Regions from separate parts of the Marinomonas profundi genome, predicted to be linked through region 1. Evidence: predicted binding sites of a transcription regulator. Region 1 holds the regulator's gene; the other holds the start of a gene.
The links. Region 1 encodes sigma-54, which starts transcription at its own class of promoters, with help from an activator protein. Its sites were predicted from a motif close to TGGCACNNNNNTTGCTNT; they were not measured.
Positions count from the first base shown of each region.

Region 2: J8N69_RS00385 (CmpA/NrtA family ABC transporter substrate-binding protein) is a predicted target of sigma-54. The motif match lies at 2,197-2,214, and genes of this name have one in related genera.

Region 1 is NZ_CP073013.1:3,006,721-3,011,007, forward strand. Features, by position in the region: gene mgtE (magnesium transporter) at 1-214, opposite strand, end outside; gene J8N69_RS13970 (HPr family phosphocarrier protein) at 219-488, opposite strand; gene ptsN (PTS IIA-like nitrogen regulatory protein PtsN) at 498-947, opposite strand; gene J8N69_RS13980 (RNA polymerase factor sigma-54) at 965-2,455, opposite strand; gene lptB (LPS export ABC transporter ATP-binding protein) at 2,531-3,256, opposite strand; gene lptA (lipopolysaccharide transport periplasmic protein LptA) at 3,257-3,766, opposite strand; gene lptC (LPS export ABC transporter periplasmic protein LptC) at 3,750-4,287, opposite strand, start outside.
Region 2 is NZ_CP073013.1:80,861-85,147, reverse strand. Features, by position in the region: gene J8N69_RS00400 (response regulator transcription factor) at 1-7, shown strand, start outside; gene J8N69_RS00395 (ANTAR domain-containing response regulator) at 262-867, shown strand; gene J8N69_RS00390 (CmpA/NrtA family ABC transporter substrate-binding protein) at 864-2,069, shown strand; gene J8N69_RS00385 (CmpA/NrtA family ABC transporter substrate-binding protein) at 2,422-3,834, shown strand; gene J8N69_RS00380 (ABC transporter permease) at 3,870-4,287, shown strand, end outside.

The sequences.
Region 1 (4,287 bases):
CTTCGCTGAGATATTGCAGTACTTCGCCTTCATTTTTTGCGTCAATCAGTTCCCATAGAAGCTTACGTTCTTTTGGTGGGGACGATTCTAGTAGTCGGGCAACGTCTTGTGCGGGCAGAGCGCCATTTAATAGATAGCGAATCTGCATAGTGGCACCGGACTCAAGGGATTCGGTGACTGTTTGCAGATGTGATAAAATGCTTTGCTCTGACATAGGGTTATTCGTCTTCACCAAAGCGGTTATTGATGAGATCTATAATGGCTTTGATTGCTTCGTTTTCATCATCGCCATTGGTCTTGATGCGAATTTCAGTGCCTTTTCCCGCTGCCAGCATCATCATCGCCATAATGCTTTTACCGTCAACATTACGGCCTTCTTTTTCGATGGTAATGTCACAAGAAAATTGGCTGGTGGTTTCGACCAGCTTGCCGGCTGCGCGGGCGTGTAGGCCCAGTTTATTGATAATGGTGATCGACTCTTCCTGCATACGCTTTTCCTATATTAAGGATTCAAAAATATCGAATAATTCTTGGTTGCTTTGGGCGCTGCGTAGCTTTTCTAATGCTTCCGCTGACTGCGCCAATTCGGCAATTTGCGCTAGGCTGGCAAGATGTTGATCGCATTCATTAGGTGGCACAATTAAAGCAAAAATAAGGTCAACGGCGCGTTTGTCAATTGAGTCAAAGTCAATTGGGCTTTGCAGCGACATCACTACGATGGCGGTATGGTTGGCGGACTCTAGGCGGCAGTGTGGAATGGCGATGCCATTGCCTATGCCGGTGCTGCCCAGTTTTTCTCGACCGAGTAGTGCATCATAAATCTCTTCATTGTTGCAATGCAGTCGATTGGCGGCGGTTTCGGCAATACTTTCTAGAACACGTTTTTTACTAACGATTTCTTGTTTTGCGAGAACAAGATCTGCTTTTAATAATGTTTTCAAGGACATGATAAAATGCTTTCCGTTTAGACCAGTCGTTTTCGTTCATTGGAAGGAGGGATGTTCATCGCCTCACGATATTTGGCGACAGTTCGTCTAGCGACCTGTATGCCTTGATCGGCCAAAATAGCCGCTAATTTATTATCACTTAAAGGTTTTTTTGCTGGCTCTTCAGCCACTAGTTTCTTAATCATAGCCCGTATCGCAGTAGAAGAACACTCTCCTCCAGAGGCGGTATTAACATGACTAGAAAAAAAGTATTTGAGCTCAAAAATGCCTTTTGGCGTATGCATGTATTTTTGTGTCGTCACGCGAGAAATAGTTGACTCGTGCATGCCGACTTCTTCGGCGACATCATGCAACACCATGGGTTTCATGGCTTCTTCGCCTAATTCGAAAAATTCAATTTGTCGATTAACAATACAGCTGGCCACTTTTAATAGGGTTTCATTACGGCTTTGTAAGCTTTTCATGAACCATTTGGCTTCTTGGAGTGATGTTTTTATGTAGCTTGCGTCTTCCGCTGTTGCGACCGTACTGACCATGGCTGAATAGGTTTCATTTATTTTAACCGGAGGCAATGCTTCGTTATTGAGCTCTACTTGCCAGACTCCTTGGTGTTTTTTCACTGAAACGTCAGGAATAACATAGTCGGTGTCATCGACATCAATCAGTGAGCCAGGGCGAGGGTTCAATTGTTGTATTAAGCTGACAACTTCTTTTAGTGCTTCCTCTTTTAGTTTGGTTTTACGGCTAAGTTGAACAAAGTCACGATTGCCTAACAGTGGCAGATAATGATTGATCAGGTTGTGGGTGCTTTTATAGAGCGGGTGGGTTCGAAAAGCTTCTAATTGAACCAGTAAGCAATCGCGCAGGTCGATTGAGCAAACACCCACAGGGTCAAAGCGCTGTAACCTGTGTTGGACGGCAATGACTTCTTCTATATCCAAATCTTCTAGCTCAGTACCCAACGATTCCCAAATGTCATCGGGGGAGATGCTTAAGTAGCCATCGGGCTGAACGCATTCAATGATGGCGTAGGCTATTTCTATGTCTCTGTCTGACATATGGGTGAGATTGAGTTGCCAGATTAAATGATCTTGAATGCTTTCGGCGGGCGCGTTGCGGCTTTCAAAGTCGCTTTCCCCTTCATAGCTATTGTTGTGATCACTGACCGCGGCGGAGCTTTGATAGGTGTCGTCCCAGTTACTGTCAATCGATAGTTCTTCTGGGATGTTTTCTGTCCATTCAGATTCTACCCCGGCTTCTTCGTTGCTGTTTTCGCCAGAAGCGTTGTCGGCCAAAGGGTCGGTGGCACTTTTTGATTCAATGCTGGCAGGGATATCTGTGTGGAGCGGCTCATCGTCATCTAGCTCAAGGAGTGGGTTAGACTCAAGGAACTCGTGAATTTCTTGCTTTAAATCCAACGTAGAAAGTTGCAGCAAACGAATCGCTTGTTGCAACTGAGGGGTCATAGTCAGCTGTTGACCCAGCTTTAACTGTAAAGACTGCTTCATAGAGCAACTCTTTTTATTTGAGTGAATTGGAACGAGTTGTGCATACTACTCCCTTTCTACAGCAATGATAAGGGGTTACAGGCGGAAGTCGTCGCCTAAATAGACCTTTTTTACTTGCTCGTTGTTAATGACCTCGTTGGCGTTGCCAGAGGCTATGATATAACCGTTGCCAACAATATAAGCTTTATCGCATATGTCTAGTGTTTCTCTGACATTGTGATCGGTTATTAAGACGCCGATGCCGCTTTCTTGGAGGTGTTTGATAATGAGTTTTATGTCTCCAACGGAGATGGGATCGACCCCGGCGAAGGGTTCGTCAAGTAAGATGAATTTGGGGTTCATCGCAACGGCACGGGCGATTTCTACACGACGTCTTTCTCCACCCGACAGTGCCATGCCCAGATTGCTACGAATGTGAGTGATGTGAAACTCTTCCAGTAGTTCTTCAAGTCGCTCTTTTTGTTGGCTTTTTTTGAGCTCTTTGCGTGTCTCTAGTATGGCGGTAATATTATCTTCAACCGACATTTTACGAAAAATAGACGCCTCTTGCGGAAGGTAGCCAATGCCTTTTTGAGCTCGAGTGTGCATGGCATCTTTTGTAATGTCGTGACCATCAATAAAAATGCCGCCCGCGTCATTAGCAACCATGCCAACTATCATATAAAAGCATGTTGTTTTTCCGGCGCCATTTGGCCCAAGCAGGCCAACCGCTTGGCCTGATTCAACGGCGATGGACACGTCTTTGACAACGGCTCTCTTTTTGTAGCTCTTCGCGAGGTTTATTGCTTCTAATAACGCCATTTACTGATTTGCCTCAGGTGCTTCTGGTTGTAGTGTCATGAAGACCCTTCCTGAGCCCTGCTTTTCTGCGCTAAAAGTGCCGTCGTTGATCATGTATAGAATGTAGTCGGCAGAAATAGAGTTTTGCATGCGGCTTAAATAACCGTCGCCGATGATTTCAAGCTTCGATTCACTGGTTGAATAGTGAAGGTTATTGCCTTTACTAATAACAATGTTGCCGTTCCAGTCGATTTGTTGACTGAACTTGGCCGGTTCGCCGCTTGCTTCTAGCTGATTAAATCGTCGAGTTTTTGGGTCCGTTGATACTTTCAGGTATTGGGCTTGGATTTCAATGGAGCCTTGTTTAACAAGAACGTTGCCCTGGTAAATGGCTTCCCCAGTGTTTTGATTAAAAGACGCTTCATTTGCCTGAATTTCGAGCGGCTTGTCCATGTCATCAGGAAGTGCATAAGCGTGTTGGCCGACACAAAATGACGTGAGTAACACACTGAAGTTAATAAATTGTTTCATATTTTCCTCGTACAGATCCTGTCATAACGACGTCTTCTGAATTGACATAGGTGGTAATCGTCTCTGCCGTTGTTTCCCCTTGAGTGGAGATTAATTTGGCGTTTCCTTGACTGGTTAATGACTGATTGGCATCTTGATAATGGATGCTGTCCGCCGTGAGTTTTATGTCGTCAGACTGTAGATGTTTTTTAGTCGCGTTAGCATTATCTGTTAATAAAATATCGTTACTGCCATCGCTGATGGCGCCTTTTTCGGCTTGTGCGTTCCAGCTTCCAGAGGGCGAAAAGTGCTCGACTGTCGGATATTCTAACAGTGTTCTGGATTTTGCTGTGTAATGTAGTGTTTGCTCTGCATTCATGGTTTCAACCATTACGCCTTCCGCGTTGAACTCTCTTACCTGAACCTTGGTAATAAAGTAGTCTGGCGAACTGCTTAATGACTCAGTTCCAACAAGGTTTTGCTTTGGTGCTATGCCATACCAAAGCGAAAAAGCCAGAGCGCCTAAGCTGAGCGATATGATC
Region 2 (4,287 bases), 720 kb from region 1:
GCTTTAATCTATAAAACGCCATGGTTTATTAAAACACGGTATTTAACACATATTGTGTGCATTGATTTGGTTCTTGAGACTTTTAATCTGCACTTTTTTTGCACACCATCGTGCTTTCTCTTCTTAAATCCCTATTTTATTTGTCTTTAAAGCCCTAAATAGGCTTTTTTAGTCTCTTTTTGTCATTTCTTCGATTGTCAAAATGGCGCACATATTGCATCTGCTTAAAGGTCGTTTATTGTTTTTTTAAGAGAATGCACCATGCCAGCGCCCCCAGCAAAAGAGTTGACCGTAATGCTTGTTGATAATGAGCCCGCGCGAGCCGCTATTGTCGAGCAGGCGATGCTAGATAACGGTTATCGTGTTATTAGACGACTGGAAAATGCTAAAAATTTGACAGAAGCGGTGAATGAGTCCCAACCGGATATGGTGATTATTGATATTGAATCCCCTGACAGAGATATGTTGGAAAATATGTCCCGCCTTACTCAAGACAACCCGCGTCCCATTGTGATGTTCGCCGAAGAAGACGACTCTCGACACGTAGAGGCCGCCATTCGAGCGGGTGTCAGTGCGTATGTTGTTGACGGTGTCAACAGCGCGAGTGTGAAGGCATTGCTGCAAGTTGCCATTGCACGATTTCGAGAATTCCAAGCATTAAGGTCTGAACTGGAATCGGTAAAAACTCAGCTTGAGGATCGTAAGCTGATAGACAAAGCGAAAGGACTAATAATGAAACATCAAAAATGTGATGAGCCCGCTGCCTATCAAGCATTGAGAAAGCTAGCGATGGATCGCAGTCAGCGTATGACGGATGTGGCGCGAAATGTGATTGCGGTGATGGATTTGATGGGAGGTTCAAAATGAGCTTAGTGGAAACAAGTAATATCATGCAGAGTGCTGAGCCAGTGCGTATTGGTTTTATCCCGTTAATTGATTGTGCGCCCTTTGTGATTGCCCAGGAAAAGGGCTTTTTTACCCAAGAGGGCGTGGCGGTGGCGTTGTCGAAAGAAGCCTCCTGGGCCAGTATCCGCGATAAAGTGGCGTTCAACCTGCTCGATGGCGCGCATATGTTGGCCTCTATGCCGATTGCCGCCAGTTTGGGCATTGGTACGATCAAAACCGCCATGCAAACCAGCTTTACGGTGAGCCATAACGGCAATGGTATCACTGTGGCTAATGTGCTTTATGAACAGTTGCAAGACTTTGCCGAAGCGTCGGTGGATATTCGTACCGGCGTCGCATTAAGGCGACTTATAGATCACCGAGGTGCGAAGGCTGCGCCGCTGCGTTTTGCGATTGTGTACCCTTATTCTTCGCATAATTATCAGTTACGCGACTGGCTTAGCCGAGCTGGGATTGACTCAGATAAAGACGTTCAAATTATTGTTGTGCCTCCGGTGAAGATGCTTGATAGCCTAAAACAAGGTGACATTGACGGTTATTGTGTGGGCGAACCTTGGAACAGTTTGGCTGTTGAGCAGGGGGTTGGTCATATGTTGGTAACCGGCTATGAGATTTGGGGCAGCACACCGGAAAAAGTATTTGGCGTAAACACCCACTGGGCTGAGCAACATCAAGCGGCTCATCTTGCGATTATTCGAGCGCTAGAAAAGGCCTGTGGTTGGGTAGACGACATCAATAATCAAACAGAATTGTTGAATATATTAAGCCACCCAGATTATCTCAATTGCACGCTAGAGCAGCTGGTTTATGGCTTTAGCGCGATTAAGCCCAAAGGCCAGTTTGATTGGCCGATGAAGGCTTACCAACGCTTTTCTGGCCGTGATATCAACAAACCGTTACCGAGTTACGCTTTATGGATTATGGCGCAGATGCATCGATGGCAACAATTGGGCGACCAACAAATAGGCCAAATCAGCTCTCTTAATCATCTGGCGGAGCAGGTGTATCGCCAGGGGTTGTATTATAAGGCATTGGGTTTGCCAGAAGAAAACGACGCCACGTGGCGCTTATCGACTGAGGAAGAAAGCACCTGGCTGGAGTCTGTGGCCGCTGGCAAGATACGCTTGCATCCTGAAGGGATTTTGAAAGGCTTTGAAAGCTAAGGATCTGTCTTTTTTTAGTGCGTTGTGCGTGATGATTGGGCAATAAGTTAGAATTTTAGTTTGAACGGTTTGTTATAATTTTCATAAATGATAAAAAAAATATTATAAATCATCTAGTTAGATTTATTGGCATGCTGTGTGCTTTGCTAAGAACAGAGATAACGAAGAACAGAAAAGCATAGAACTTTAAAATTTTTGGTGAGATTAACAACGATGGTTAATGATCACTCACATTATGGTTAGTCCAATGTAGGACTTTCTTTGAATGGCAAAGGCGCCTGTGAACACATGATATGTGATTTACATGCGCCTTTTTTTGTTTTTAAACGACCCTTTGATGCGGAGTGTGACGATGACCCTAAGATTTTTGAAAGCGGTAACCCCTTTACCGACACGTGTAACGGCTACCTCAAAAGCCAGTCTTTCGCTACTCGTGGCTTCTGTACTCTGGTCTGGTGTCGCCCATGCCGAGCTGGGTTATGCCGAAAAAGAAGAACTGAAGTTTGGTTTTATTAAATTAACGGACATGGCGCCATTGGCCATAGCGTATGAAAAAGGTTATTTCGAAGATGAAGGTTTGTACGTCACTTTAGAAGCGCAAGCCAACTGGAAAGTACTGTTAGACCGAGTGATTGATGGTCAGCTAGATGGTGCTCATATGCTAGCGGGCCAGCCACTGGGGGCCACGATAGGGTACGGCACGAAAGCTCACATTGTGACGGCTTTTAGCATGGATTTGAACGGTAATGCGATCACGGTTTCCAATACAGTGTGGGATGAAATGAAGAAAAACATCCCGGATGGCCCTGATGGCAAGCCCCTTCACCCAATTAGTGCCAGTGCGTTAAAGCCAGTGATTGATGGCTATAAAGCCCAAGGTAAGCCATTCAAAATGGGCATGGTGTTTCCGGTTTCTACGCATAACTACGAGCTGCGTTACTGGCTGGCGGCCGGCGGCATTCATCCTGGTTACTATGCTCCGGCTAAAGGGGATACCAGCGGCTACATAAATGCCGATGCTCTACTGTCGGTAACGCCACCACCACAAATGCCCGCCACCATGGAAGCGGGAACCATATCCGGTTATAGCGTAGGCGAACCGTGGAACCAACAAGCGGTGTTTAAAGGTATTGGGGTGCCAGTCATTACGGATTATGAAATCTGGAAAAACAACCCAGAGAAAGTCTTTGGGGTGAGCAGTGACTGGGCAGAACAATACCCCAATACCCACATTCGAGTCGTAAAAGCGATGATTCGCGCGGCCAAATGGTTAGACGAAAACAACAACGCCAACCGTCCCGAAGCGGTCAAGATACTCTCGCGTAGCCAATATGTTGGGGCCGATTATGAGGTGATTGCCAATAGCATGACAGGCACCTTTGAGTATGAAAAAGGCGACAAGCGTGAGATCCCAGACTTTAACGTGTTTTTCCGTCATCACGCTACTTACCCATATTACAGCGATGCGATTTGGTCTCTCACGCAAATGCGTCGTTGGGGGCAAATTGCCGAGCCAAAATCCGATGAATGGTTTATGAAGATCGCCAAAGACGTTTATCGTCCAGACATTTATGCTCAGGCGGCAAACGCCTTAATCGAAGACGGACTGATGACAGCGTCTGAGTTTCCTGATTTCGATAAAGAGGACGGCTTTAAACCACCGCAAAGTGATTTTATTGATGGTGTGACGTATGACGGTAAATACCCAAATGATTATCTGAAAAGCTTCAAAATCGGTTTAAAAGACGACGATCTTTTATTTTAGAGGCGAGTTCAATCAACAGGACAAGTGAGAAAAAAATGATGATACCCAGCGTAACCATGGCTTCTTTAAAAGACAAAATCAGTGCCTTTTCGTTTAAGGGGGTTTTGCTGCCTATCTTTGGGATTGTGGTGTTTATTTTACTCTGGCAAGCAGGCGCCAGCCGAGTACATACCTCATTAGGCGAGTTTCCTGGTCCTGCTGTTGTCTATGAGCAATGGAATGGCCTAGTAGCAGAACATCAAAATGAGCGCGTCAAGGCGGATAAGTTCTATGTGCGTCAAGAGGAGCGTATTGCTGAGCGACAAGCCAAAGACCCAAGCTATGAGGGGACGTTAAGAGATTACACGGGCAAGCCGACGTTTTTTGATCAGATATTCACCAGTCTTTATACGGTGTTAGCGGGCTTTGGTTTGGCCAGCTTAATTGCCATTCCTCTGGGGATTTTAATTGGTT